Nodosilinea sp. FACHB-141: one gene and its partners. The protein of the gene in region 1 interacts with the protein of each later gene in a pairwise test. Links are inferred from orthologs where the notes say so. Each region holds a gene or a part of one and is shown in the gene's direction. Other genes may lie near its edges.

Region 1 (5,105 bases):
GTGAATAATATCGTTGAGGGCGAATAGACCGATCAGGCCATAGAACGCGCCTTTGGTGCCATGGCCCAAACGCATATACCATCGCACCCAGGGCCGTTTGAAAAGTTTTAAGAGCTGCCGCTGTGCTAAACGAACTAAGCCCTGTAAAAGCGCCAGTATCAGCTTGACATTACCCATTGAAGCGCTGTGCCAGCCAAGCCAGATCAATCTGTAAGCCGATCAAGTTAGTCCCTCGACTCAAATAGTTTTCAGGCTTAAGTCTATCTGCCTGGCCATGGAGTTGAGCGTTTATCGCCAGCTTTATTCGTTCAAGTGGCAAAAGCAGCGATCGCGAGCCGGTTTCTGAAGTGAGCTTGAACTGGGTACGGTTGCTTACGGTTTAGACCTGATTTAGCCGGCTTTCCTCAGGCATCCCTAGCGACGCCAGACGCCACTAGAGCGATCAAGCTGCTGCCGCCTGACCTGGGACCTTGGCCGCGAGGGCAAGATCTAGGGCACGCCATATATGGCGGTTTAAATTTCTATATTTCTTGAGATTCGCTAGATGTAGTTCTATAATCCGCTAACCTTAGGAGCAGCTTGGGGGCCTTCGGGTTGAGGAAAACCTGACTCCTAACCCGCTGATGCAGTAAGATGTACTATTATACCGCGGCGCTATGTCCTTTGTTGGTCTCCACATCCACAGTGCCTACAGCCTACTTGACGGGGCCAGCCAGCTGCCCCAGCTAGTAGCGCGGGCTAAGGAATTGGATATGCCGGCGATCGCTCTCACCGACCACGGGGTGATGTATGGCGCGATCGAGCTGATTAAGGTCTGTAAAGGGGTGGGCATCAAGCCGATCATCGGCAACGAGATGTACCTAATCAACGGCGACATTTCGCAGCAGCAGCGCCGCCCCCGCTACCACCAGGTGGTGTTAGCCAAAAATACCCAAGGCTACAAAAACCTGGTCAAGCTCACCACTATCTCTCACCTACAGGGAGTACAGGGCAAGGGCATTTTTTCGCGCCCCTGCATTAACAAAGACCTGCTAGAGCAGTATCACGAAGGGTTGATCGTCACTAGCGCCTGCCTTGGTGGCGAAGTACCCCAGGCGATTTTGCAGAAGCGGCCCGATGTGGCCCGCAAGGTGGCCCAGTGGTACAAAGACCTGTTCGGCGAAGACTACTACCTCGAAATTCAAGACCACGGCTCTCCTGAGGACCGGGTGGTGAATGTGGAGCTGCTGAAGATCGCCCGCGAGATGGACATAAAAGTCATCTGCACCAACGACTCCCACTACATCTCCTGCAACGATGTGGAGGCCCACGACGCGCTGCTTTGCATTCAGACCGGCAAGCTGCTGACCGAGGATAAGCGCCTGCGCTACAGCGGCACAGAATACCTAAAGTCTGCCGATGAGATGCGGCAGCTGTTCCGCGATCACATTGAGCCGGAGGTGATTGAGGAATCGATCGCCAACACCCTTGAAGTTGCTGACAAGATCGAAGAGTACACCGGCATCCTCGGTCAGTCGCGCATTCCTGACTTCCCCATTCCCGCTGAGTTTAATGAGGATGCTGGGGCCTACATGGGTCATGTGGCGCGGGAGGGGCTGGTCAAACGGATGAAAGTGGCCAGCTACGAGGAGATTGAGCAGGAATACCGCGATCGCCTCGAATACGAAATCGAGATGATGATCCAGATGGGCTTCCCCACCTACTTTCTAGTGGTGTGGGACTACATCCGCTTTGCCCGCGACAACAACATCCCCGTCGGGCCAGGACGCGGCTCGGCAGCGGGGTCGCTAGTGGCCTACGCCATGGAAATCACCAACATCGACCCGATCCACCACGGGCTGCTGTTCGAGCGTTTTTTGAACCCCGAGCGCAAGTCGATGCCGGATATTGACACCGACTTCTGCATCGATCGCCGCGACGAGGTGATCAAGTACGTCACCCGCCGCTACGGCGAGGAGCGGGTAGCGCAGATTATCACCTTCAACCGTATGACCTCCAAGGCGGTGCTCAAGGATGTAGCGCGGGTGATCGACATCCCCTACGCCGAGTCAGATCGGATGGCGAAGCTAATCCCTGTAGCACGGGGCAAGCCCACCAAACTCAAGGTGATGATCTCCGACGATACTCCCGCGCCGGAGTTCAAAGAAAAGTACGACAACGACCCCCAAACCCGCCGATGGATCGACATGGCCCTGCGCATTGAGGGCACCAACAAAACCTTTGGCATGCACGCCGCTGGGGTGGTGATCTCCAAAGACCCCCTCGACGAAATTGTGCCCCTACAGCGCAACAACGACGGTCAGGTGATCACCCAGTACTACATGGAGGATGTAGAAGCCCTGGGCCTGCTAAAAATGGACTTTTTGGGTCTGCGCAACCTGACCATGATCCAAAAAACCCTGGAGCTGATCGAGGCGACCCACGGCACCAAGATCGACCCCGACGACCTGCCCATAGACGACCCGGCCACCTACAAGCTGCTGGAGCGTGGCGATCTGGGCGGCGTCTTTCAACTTGAGTCGTCGGGCATGCGCCAGATCGTGAAAGATCTCAAGCCATCCGGTTTAGAAGATATTTCCTCAGTGCTGGCTCTCTATCGACCGGGGCCGCTGGATGCGGGGCTGATTCCCAAATTCATCAATCGCAAGCACGGGCGCGAAAAAATTGACTTTGCCGACGAAATTCTGAAGCCGATTCTCAGTGAGACCTACGGCATCATGGTCTACCAGGAGCAGATCATGAAAATTGCCCAGGATATGGGCGGCTACTCCCTTGGTCAGGCCGACCTGCTGCGGCGGGCCATGGGTAAAAAGAAAATGTCGGAGATGCTCAAGCACCAGGAGAACTTTGTCAACGGCGCGATGCAGAAAGGCGTCGGCAAAAAAGTGGCGACAGAACTCTGGGACCAGATGGTGAAGTTCGCCGAATACTGCTTCAACAAGTCGCACTCCACCGCCTACGGGTTTGTTACCTTTCAGACCGCTTACCTGAAGGCTAACTATCCTGTGGAGTATATGGCGGCGCTGCTGACCTCCAATAGCGGCGACCAGGACAAGGTGCAAATGCACATCGGCAACTGCATTGCCATGGGCATTGAGGTGCTGCCGCCGGATATCAACCGATCGCTAGTCGACTTCACCCCCGAGGGCAAAAGCATTTTGTTTGGCCTCTCAGCGGTGCGCAACGTGGGTCTAGGCGCGATCGAGTGCGTTCTAAAGAATCGCGAGGCGGAGGGGCCGTTTAATTCGCTGGCGGAACTGTGCGATCGCGTCGATCTCCATTCCGTCAACCGCCGAGCGCTAGAATCGCTGATTCTGGCGGGGGCGCTGGATAAGCTTGACCCCAACCGCAATCAGCTCATGCAGGATCTGGAGCTGGTGCTCGACTGGGCCCAGAGCCGGGCGAAGGATCGCGAAATTGGCCAGGGCAACTTGTTTGACATGATGCTGGGCGGTGGCGATACCCAGAGCGCCACCCCTTCGGCGGGCTACGAAACTGCGCCTAAAGCAGCGCTAGTAGCCGACTTTGAAGCCCAGGAAAAACTGCGGCAGGAAAAAGAGCTGCTGGGCTTCTACATCTCTGACCATCCGCTCAAGTCGGTGCAGCGATCGGCGCGGGTGCTGGCCCCAATTAACCTGGCAGAGCTACATGAGCAGCCGGATAACGTAACTTTGAGTGCGATCGTGATTCTCGCCAGCGTCAAGCCGGTGGTGACGAAGAAGGGGGATCGGATGGCGATCGTCCAGCTCGAAGATTTAACGGGGCAGTCAGAAGCCGTCGTCTTTCCCAAATCCTTTGAGCGCATTGGCCAGCACATTGTCGCCGACAAGCGGCTGATGATTTGGGGCAAGGTCGATCGCCGCGACGATCGCGTGCAGTTCATCATTGACGATGCCGAATCAATTGAAGATGTTCGCATGGTGATGGTGGAGCTAGACCCGCGCCTGGCGGGCGACATCGAGCAGCAGCACCGCCTGCGCAACGTGATTCGCAACAACCAGGGCGACGACCCCAAGTATGCGCGGGTGCCGGTGATTGCGGTGATTGGGGCTAACCAGCAGCGCCAGTTTGTGCGGCTGGGGGCGCAGTTTCGCGTGAAGGATCCGGAGGCAGCAGTGAATGCGCTAGTGAATGCTAACTTTCAGGCGAGGGCAACGCCGCTGATTAGCGCGTGAATTCCTTGTCGAGAGATCCGGTTCCTTTTGCATGTAGCCGATGAGTTGGCATTGCACAAAAGGGACCAGGTTTCGGGCGAGGTCGCTAAGCGCTGGTTAATTCAGTCCAGTAGCGATCGAATAGGTCAGACGTAGCTGTATCAAGCGGAGCAATGCCCTCGCAGTTAGCCAGGACCGACTCTGGCGGAAACAGGGTTTCGCTGTCTTGCAGTTCGGCGGGCAGCAGCTCAAACGCCGACTTGCTGGGGGTGGCAAAGCCCAGCTTCTGTACAGCAAAGGCAGCGTTCTCAGGCTCGAGCATGAAGTTGAGCCAAGCGTAGGCGGCCTCTGGGTTCGGCGCGGTTTTGGGAATCGCGATCGCATCGGTCCACAGGGAGCTGCCAGAGGTGGGGATGACGTAGCGCAGGTTGGGGTGCTCGGCGGGGAGGGCGTTGCCCAAGTGCGAGTAGGTCATGCAGAGGTCGAGGTCACCTGCGATCAGGGAGTCTTCCCAGCCAAAACTTGAGAATTGGGCGATCGCCGGTTTCAGCTCCTGCAACCGCTTGAACGCAGCCTCGATCTGTCCAGGGTCAGTCGTGTTGTAGGAATAACCCAGCGAGGCCAGGGTCGCCCCTAGGGTCTCACGGACGTCGTCGAGTAGGGTGAGCCGGCCTGTCAAGGCGTCTTGCCGCTCCCATAGATAAGCCCAGTCCGCAGGGGGCGGACTGAGTTTGGTAGTGTCGTAGATCAGCCCAGTGGTACCCCAGCTGAGCGGGATGCTGTGGGCATTGTTGGGGTCGTAGGTGGGGTTTTGCCAAGGGCCGCGCAGGTCTTCTAAGCCAGTCAGTTTGCTGTGGTCGAGGGTCGCCAACAGCCCTAGCTCAATCATCTGCTGCACCATGTAGTCGGAGGGATACAGAATGCTGAACTGCTGCCCGCCGCCCGCCTGGA
Region 2 (3,992 bases), on another replicon or contig:
GCCTCAGTATTGATCAAAAAAGCAGCGGGCATTGAGCGTGGTTCGGGCGAGCCCCGCACCAAGAAAGTGGGTTCCATTACCCGGGCTCAGCTCAAAGAAATTGCCGAGACCAAAATGCCTGACCTCAACGCTAACGACATTGAGGCAGCCATGAACATTGTCGAGGGTACCGCTCGCAACATGGGTGTTACCGTTTCTGACTGAGCCATTGCCTAGGCTACTGGCTGTAACCTAAGTTTCACTTATTCACACTACGGGGAAGAGGCATTGCTTCGTTTGACCCCAAGGAGACCACCATGCCTAAAGTATCCAAGCGCCTGCGCGAAGCCCAGGCTAAAGTAGAAGACCGTCTCTATGAGCCCCTAGAGGCCCTAGAGCTGCTAAAGGAAACCGCTACCGCTAAGTTTGTTGAGTCGGCCGAGGCCCACATTCGCTTGGGTATTGACCCCAAGTACACCGACCAGCAGCTGCGTACTACGGTCATTTTGCCCAAGGGCACGGGGCAAACCATTCGAGTCGCCGTCATTGCTAAGGGCGAAAAAGTGGCTGAGGCCACCGCTGCTGGAGCTGACTTGGCGGGATCTGAAGAACTCATCGACGAAATTCAGAAGGGCATGATGGACTTTGACGTTCTGATTGCTACCCCTGACGTGATGCCTCAGGTAGCCAAGCTTGGTCGTCAACTCGGCCCCCGTGGCCTGATGCCCTCCCCCAAAGGCGGCACTGTAACCTTTGACTTGGCCAAAGCAATTGATGAGTTTAAAGCAGGTAAGCTAGAGTTTCGTGCCGACAAAACAGGCATCGTCCATGTTATGTTTGGCAAGGCCGACTTTAGCGCTGAAGATTTGCTAGTCAACCTCAAGGCGCTGCAAGAGACCGTTGACCGCAATCGTCCATCTGGTGCCAAGGGCCGCTATTGGAGAACCGTAGCGATCGCCTCCACCATGGGTCCCTCCATTCGCCTCGATGTGAATGCCCTGCGCGACTTCAAGATGTCAGACGCGGTCTAGGCCCAACAAGTTTTACCCCAGCCAGCTAGGAGTTACGCCCACTGACACAACCCCTCACAACTGCATAGACGACCGGAGACAGCAGGTAGCCGCCCAGCACTGCATAAACCCTGCCGAGGTTGACGTAAATGACTACGGTGCTCTTGCCCAAGCTGAGCACTTTGGGTTGTTGGTCTACCCCGGCAGAGCTGTCGGGGTTTTGTTTTACTAAGGGCTAAGTCTAAATCTGGATCGGGTAATTAAGTTCCCAATCCCCAACTTAAAGGAGGTGAGATCGATATGGGGAGAACCCTAGCGAATAAGAAAGAGCTGGTGGCCGAAATTCAGGCCCTGCTAGACGATGCTCAGCTAGCCTTTGTGATTGATTACAAAGGTCTGACGGTATCGGAAATCAGCGACCTACGCAACCGGCTACGCCCCAAGGGTGCCGAGTGTAAGATTGCCAAAAACACGCTGATGCGGATTGCCGTTGACGGCAACGAAAACTGGCAACCCATCACTGAGTTCCTCAAAGATTCTTCGGCCTTCGTGCTAGTTAAAGAAGACTTTGGCGGGGCAATCAAGGAATACCAGGCATTCCAAAAAGACACCAAAAAAACCACCCTCCGGGGCGGTGTCATGGAAGGTCAGGCCCTGAACGAAGACCAGATCAAGGCCATCACCGAACTGCCCACTAAGGAAGAGCTGATGGCTCGTCTGGCTGGAGCAATCAAGGCGATGCCGACTCGGGTGGCTGTGGGCGTCAACGCCGTACCGACCAAACTGGCGGTGGGTGTCAAAGAGGTGCCCGCATCTCTGGTCCGTGCTATCAAGGCAGTCTCCGAAAAAGATGCAGCCTAGGCTCATCTCTCTCGATTTTGTCTGTGTTTAATTGTTTTCAAATAGGAGTTAACCGGTAACTATGTCTGCTAAAACCGATGAAATTCTCGAACAGCTAAAGACCCTTTCTCTGCTAGAAGCTTCCGAGCTGGTTAAGCAAATTGAGGAAGCCTTTGGTGTTGACGCCTCTGCCTCCGCTGGCGGCGGCATGATGATGATGGCCCCCGGCATGATGGGTGGCGGTGGTGCCGCGGCTGCCGAGCCTGAAGAAGAGAAGACTGAATTTGACGTCGTTCTCGAAGAAGTTCCCGCTGACAAGAAGATCGCCGTTCTTAAGGTTGTGCGCAGCCTGACCGGTTTGGGTCTGAAGGAAGCCAAGGAACTGGTGGAAGCCGCTCCCAAGGCTGTCAAGGAAGCCACCACCAAAGACGACGCCGAAGATGCCAAAAAGCAGCTCGAAGAAGCCGGCGGCAAGGTTGCTATCAAGTAGCCTGACGTTTTGCCACTGAGACTAAAACGTTAGAAAGCTCCCTGTGAGACCACAGGGAGCTTTTTCTATAGTTAGTTAAGGATGGTTTTCTCACCTTAAACAGCGGCCCTCTGGCTACCCATCCCCGATAGAGAAGGATAGCATTGGGAAGATAGTTAGGTAGTTAATGGGAGTTAGCCATGGCGCAGCACCTGAAACGATGGGAGTCGCCCCGTAAGCTGGGTCGCAATGACAAAGGGCGAGGCGGTGCCGCCCGCCAGAGACAGCTGCAAAAACGCCAGCAGACTTTGCGTAAGCGCCCAGGGGGGCGATCGCCATCAGACCACACAAATACTCATCCGGGGGAGTCAACGGCTCCCCTTTTTGCTATCTATCCCCGTCCTGCTTGAGAGATTAGCCAATCAGCAACTCTTCTTCGGGATACTGCACAGAGGACGGTTTAGGATCGCCAAGCAGTGCCGCCATAAACAGCAGTACGCCTACCCGCCCCAAGTACATGGTGAAAGCAATCACGTACTTACCAACGTCAGATAGGTCGGCAGTAATGCCGGTAGAAAGCCCCACTGTGGCAAATGCAGACACGGCCTCAAAGAGAATATCGATAAAGCCGACGGTTGGATTAGTTAGAGACACTAGAGCTGTAGCTGCGACGACCGCCAGACCCGACCCCACCACCACGGAGATCGCCTTCAGCACCCGAATAGTAGCAATCTGCCGCCGAAATAAGAGAACCTGCTCTTTGCCTTGAAGCGCCATGCGGGTGCAGGCTAGCAAAATGCTCAGGGTAGTAGTTTTAATACCGCCGCCAGTGCTGCCGGGGCTAGCCCCAACGAACATCAGGGCAATCATGATAAACAGTGAGGCGTTGCCCATCGCGCCAATGTCAATGCTGTTAAATCCGGCGGTACGGGTAATAACAGCCTGAAACCAAGCCATTAATAACTTGTACTGAGGAGCCACCGGACCCAAAGTGTCGGGGTTTTGGTACTCGATTAGAAACAAGGCTAGGGTGCCTAGTACCAAAAGAGCAGCGGTAGTGCTGGTAACAATCTTAAAGTGAAGGGAGAACGGGTTGCGGCAGCGGTTGCCGCTCAGGCGATTGCGGGCCCATGACAGGAACTCCATAATCACCTGGTAACCAATGCCACCCAGGATGACTAGAGCGGTGATTACCGCATTGACCCAGGGGTCGAGCGCATAGCCAATAATATTGTCTTTAAACAGGCCAAAACCCGCATTGTTGAAAGCGCTGACGCTGTGGAACATAGAGAGCCACAGCCCATAGCTAGGCCCGTAGTCTCGACTGAAGATCGGATATAGGCAAAATAAGCCCGTCAGTTCAATGGACAGTGTCATAGCAATGATCGAGAGGATCAGAGGCTTACCGCCCGCCAGCACTGAGTTATCCATGGACTGCTGAATAGCGAGTCGTTCTCGCAGCCCCAACCGTCGCCCCAGCAGCAGCAGCAGGAAGGTGTTGACGGTCATGTAGCCGAGCCCTCCCACCTGAATCAGCGCGAGAATAGTCGCTTCGCCAAAGTCAGAAAAGTAGGTGCCCGTATCGACGACAACCAGCCCGGTGACGCAGACAGCGGAGGTGGCTGTAAACAAGGCTACAAGGGGGTCACCCCAACCCTGTTGAGTGCTAGATATGGGCAACGCCAATAAAATTG
Region 3 (3,866 bases), on another replicon or contig:
CGACAATGGCCTTGACCCGCTTGGGCTCAATGTGGTGCAGATGGCCCGTCATACGCAGGTTTTCGCCCTGCTCTAGATAGGTCATGTAGATGGCGCACTTAGCCGCCGTGGCCGCTGCATCTAAAAAGGCCCCGTGGCGATGCCCCCCCGTTCGCATAGCGCTGAAGGCGATGTAAAGCAGTATCTGATCGATGGCACTGGGGCTGAGGCGGCGAATCAGGGCTTCGTCTTCTACCGCTAGGGCAGACAGAGACATTGAGAGAAGGGGTTCGGCCATCGGACTTGGGGAAGCTCAGAACAACAGGCGGTATCGCGACCCCCGCTGCTAAGGGGGCAAAACCGCTGAGAATTGTCAGAAATAGCAGATACAGCTTAATTTAAATGCTCTGCAAGAAGACGCACCATGAATAAGGCAATATAAATACGTTTAATTGTTTGAAGCTTTGACGAGGGTTGACGGCCAAGCCGTCAGCCAAAGAAATTACACCTGATTAGGTTTAAGTGTGACTCAAAATCTGCCAAATTGACCCCTATTGCAGGTTAAATTCATTTAGTCGTAGAGCAGGGTCAACAGAAACCCAACGCATCAACTAGCTGACCCTAAGCCGGCAAAGGCTAGAGAAAGCTAGGTGATGCGAGTCTTAGTAATTCTGCCGCTGCCGCGGTAGGCAACGGGGCTATCACTGCCAAAGGAGGGTTGGGGAGGGGTGGGATCAACCCGACCACTGCCGCGAAAGCTGAGCCAGCCCGCGATCGCAGGCACCCGGCTGAGGCGACCGCTACCGCGATCGTCCTCAGCACGAGCCGCGGTGCGCAGGGTAGCTTCGGAGCTGGCTTCGAGCCCAGCAGATAGGCCCAGGGGCGCGGCAGTAGCCATAACTAGGCCCAGGCTAGCGGCGCAGGCCAGACGAGTCATCAAAAAACAGGGGGAGGAAGAGTGCATAGGACGTGGCCTTGTTAGCGCTTCTAGTCCTAGTTACAAACCCATCCCTCCTTAGTCAGGAAAATCTTTATGCGTAAATCTGCGGATTTCTAAAATTTAGTAATCCCCAGCACAATCTTGTTCTGTTCTAAGCAGTCTGTAGTCCAGCCCACGTTTATTCTATCGGAGGGTTTGAAGCCCTAAGATGAGCCCGAAAAGAGCCTGGGCAGGCAATAAAAGGTTCAACCGCAGCTTATTCCTGGGGCAGGAAGCAGCAGCGGCGGTCAACATCCCACCGTGAGAGGCGATCGCAATGGCAGAAAAAACCCCGGTTGCAATGGTCAGAACCGACCAAACGATCTAATCTATGGTGAATGTAATATATTCCGGTTAGAGGCCCAACGAACAACCGTTCTGGGGAAGCCGATAGCCAATGTTCGTTGGAGGTCTGGCCGTGCCCCGATTAGCCCTGGCAAACCGTGTAACCTGCGTCACTCCGTCGATGACTCTGGCCATTGCGGCCCGGGCCAAGGCCATGAAGGCCGAAGGCTTGCCGGTGTGCAGCTTTAGCGCTGGCGAACCCGATTTTGATACCCCCGACCACATCAAGGCGGCTGCCAAGGCTGCCCTCGATGCGGGCAAAACTCGCTACGGTCCGGCAGCGGGCGAACCGGCCCTGCGCCAGGCGATCGCCCAAAAACTTCAGCAGGACAACGGCCTCTGCTACGGCCCCGAGAACGTCATCGTCACCAACGGCGGCAAGCATTCGCTCTCTGGCCTGATGATGGCCCTGATCGAACCCGGCGACGAGGTGATTATTCCGGCCCCCTACTGGCTGAGCTACCCTGAGATGGTGAAGCTAGCTGGGGGCACGCCGGTCATTGTGCCCACTACCGCTGAACAAAACTACCGCATTACCCCCGAGCAGCTGCGCCAGGCAATTACTCCACAGACCAAGCTGTTTATTCTTAACTCCCCCTCTAACCCCACGGGGATGGTCTACTCCCCCGCTGAAATTGCGGCTCTGGCGGCGGTAGTGGTCGAGGCCGACATCTGGGTGGTGTCAGACGAAATCTACGAAAAAATTCTCTACGACGGGGCGACTCACCTTAGCATTGGGGCTGTGTCGCCCGAGGCCTTTGAGCACACTATTATTAGCAACGGGTTCGCCAAAGCCTATTCAATGACCGGCTGGCGGGTGGGCTACCTAGCTGGGCCAGCGGAGCTGATCAAGGCGGTAGCTACTATACAGAGCCACAGTACGTCGAACGTGTGCACCTTTGCTCAGTACGGGGCGATCGCCGCCCTCGAAGGCCCCCAAGACTGCATTGCCACTATGGGCCGCGCTTTTGCCGAGCGACGGCAAGCCATTATTGAGCGGTGTCGAACCATCAATGGCTTGAACTGCGGTGAGCCCGAGGGGGCTTTCTACCTCTGTATCGACATCAGTGCCCTCGGTGTTTCCTCCCTCGATTTTTGCACCGCACTACTCGACGAAAAATACGTAGCGGCCATTCCGGGAATTGCCTTTGGCGCTGAAGGCACCATTCGCCTTTCCTATGCCACCGACATGGAGACTATTTTGGAAGGTATGGAGCGGCTAGAAGCGTTCGTAGCAGGGCGTTTGGGTTAGCACATCGACCTCCAGCCTCACCCGTTCGTAAATATGTGATGTCGATCGCTTAGTTTTGCCCCCCGACAGGAATACTAATAGGACTGTTGGTAACACAGGCTACATGGGGCGTCGTTTTCTCGGATTGCCAAATCGAGGGGCATTTAGCCGCATACCGCTGCGGCTGCTAATCGTTGTGCCCTTTGTGGTGCAAGTATCGATGGCCGTGGGGTTGACAGGATGGCTATCCCTACACGAGGGGCAGCGGGCGGTGAACGAGGTAGCCACTGAGCTGCGCTCTATGGTTTCCCACCACATTCAGCATGAGATGGAGACGATGCTGGCCACCTCCCACCTGGTCAACCAGCTCACCTATGACGCCATTGCCCTCGGTCAGGTTGACCCCACCGACTCGGAGGCACTGTTTCGTCACTTTATGCGGCAGTCTCGCACCTTTCCCCACATCGATTCGATCATGTTTGGCAACGCCAACGGCGAATTTGTAGGGCATACCAACCTGGGCCAGCAGGCCCACCAGCGCATGCAGGCTGGTCCTTCCCTAGACAATCGTATTGAGTTTGTAGAGGTTGAGATAGGGACGGCCCGCTCTACTCGTGTCGTCTCATCTACCCCTAACTGGAATACCCAAACTCGACCCTGGTATCGGGCGGCTGTGCAAGCCCAGGGCCCGGCCTGGGGAGAAATTTTTCCTTACCACGCCTACCCGGTGCTAGCGATTTCAGCGTCTCGCCCCGTGTACGGCGATCGCGGCGAGCTAATTGGGGTGCTGGGCAACAACTTCTTTCTTACCCAAATCAGCCAGTTTTTACGGGAAATCTCGATCAGTGAGCACGGTCAGGCCTTCATTATGGAGCGATCGGGCCTGCTGATCGCCACCTCTAACGATGCTAAGTCCTACAAAATAGTGGACGGTCGGCCCCAGCGGGTCTACTCAGTTATTAGCCCAGACCCTCGCATTCGCGCCAGCGCTCGGCTGTTGCTCAACCAGTCGGGGGGAGACTGGCAAACCATTCAACCCCAGCAGACGGAGTTTTGGCTCGATCGCGATCGGCAGTTTATGCAGGTGGTTCCCCTCAATGATGGCTATGGCCTCGACTGGCTGATCGTGGTGATTATGCCTGAGAGTGACTTTATGGGGGAGATCAAAACCAGCCGCCGCAACACCATTGCCCTTTGCACCCTGGCACTGGCTGGGGCGATCGCCTCTGGTCTCTACACCAGCCGCTGGATCACCCGCCCCCTAACCGCCTTTAGTTCAGCATCCCAGGCGATCGCTGAGGGCAACCTGAACCAGACCATTGGCCGCACCGG

Evidence for each region. The genes of interacting proteins can lie anywhere in the genome.
Region 2: the proteins of H6F59_RS17625 (region 1) and rplL interact in binary tests that used the Escherichia coli proteins (3 or more experiments, as listed by UniProt). The link is inferred for Nodosilinea sp. FACHB-141 from one-to-one orthologs.
Region 3: the proteins of H6F59_RS17625 (region 1) and H6F59_RS13525 interact in binary tests that used the Escherichia coli proteins (3 or more experiments, as listed by UniProt). The link is inferred for Nodosilinea sp. FACHB-141 from one-to-one orthologs.

What each region holds. Positions count from the first base shown.
Region 1 is NZ_JACJPP010000015.1:317,453-322,557, reverse strand. Bases 344-4,375 are described here. They hold H6F59_RS17625 (DNA polymerase III subunit alpha), read left to right. Parts: upstream 344-656; coding sequence 657-4,175; downstream 4,176-4,375. Other genes in these bases: H6F59_RS17620 (PotD/PotF family extracellular solute-binding protein), read right to left, coding at 4,261-4,375. Outside these bases: H6F59_RS17630 (DUF1206 domain-containing protein), read right to left, coding at 1-87; more of H6F59_RS17620, read right to left, coding at 4,376-5,105. UniProt on the Escherichia coli protein: DNA polymerase III is a complex, multichain enzyme responsible for most of the replicative synthesis in bacteria. This DNA polymerase also exhibits 3' to 5' exonuclease activity. The alpha chain is the DNA polymerase catalytic subunit.
Region 2 is NZ_JACJPP010000011.1:91,275-95,266, reverse strand. The notes cover bases 697-3,615. They hold rplL (50S ribosomal protein L7/L12), read left to right. Parts: upstream 697-1,911; coding sequence 1,912-2,319; downstream 2,320-3,615. Other genes in these bases: H6F59_RS09035 (TrkH family potassium uptake protein), read right to left, coding at 2,713-3,615; rplJ (50S ribosomal protein L10), read left to right, coding at 1,290-1,850; rplA (50S ribosomal protein L1), read left to right, coding at 697-1,010. Outside these bases: rplK (50S ribosomal protein L11), read left to right, coding at 1-204; more of rplA, read left to right, coding at 297-696; more of H6F59_RS09035, read right to left, coding at 3,616-3,992. UniProt on the Escherichia coli protein: The binding site for several of the GTPase factors involved in protein synthesis (IF-2, EF-Tu, EF-G and RF3). Is thus essential for accurate translation.
Region 3 is NZ_JACJPP010000012.1:250,919-254,784, reverse strand. What follows is about bases 697-3,489. They hold H6F59_RS13525 (pyridoxal phosphate-dependent aminotransferase), read left to right. Parts: upstream 697-1,424; coding sequence 1,425-2,555; downstream 2,556-3,489. Other genes in these bases: H6F59_RS13520 (EAL domain-containing protein), read left to right, coding at 2,659-3,489; H6F59_RS13530 (hypothetical protein), read right to left, coding at 697-943. Also shown: heterocyst differentiation master regulator HetR, read right to left, coding at 1-256; more of H6F59_RS13530, read right to left, coding at 626-696; more of H6F59_RS13520, read left to right, coding at 3,490-3,866. UniProt on the Escherichia coli protein: Shows aminotransferase activity with methionine and histidine as substrates, and to a lesser extent also with phenylalanine.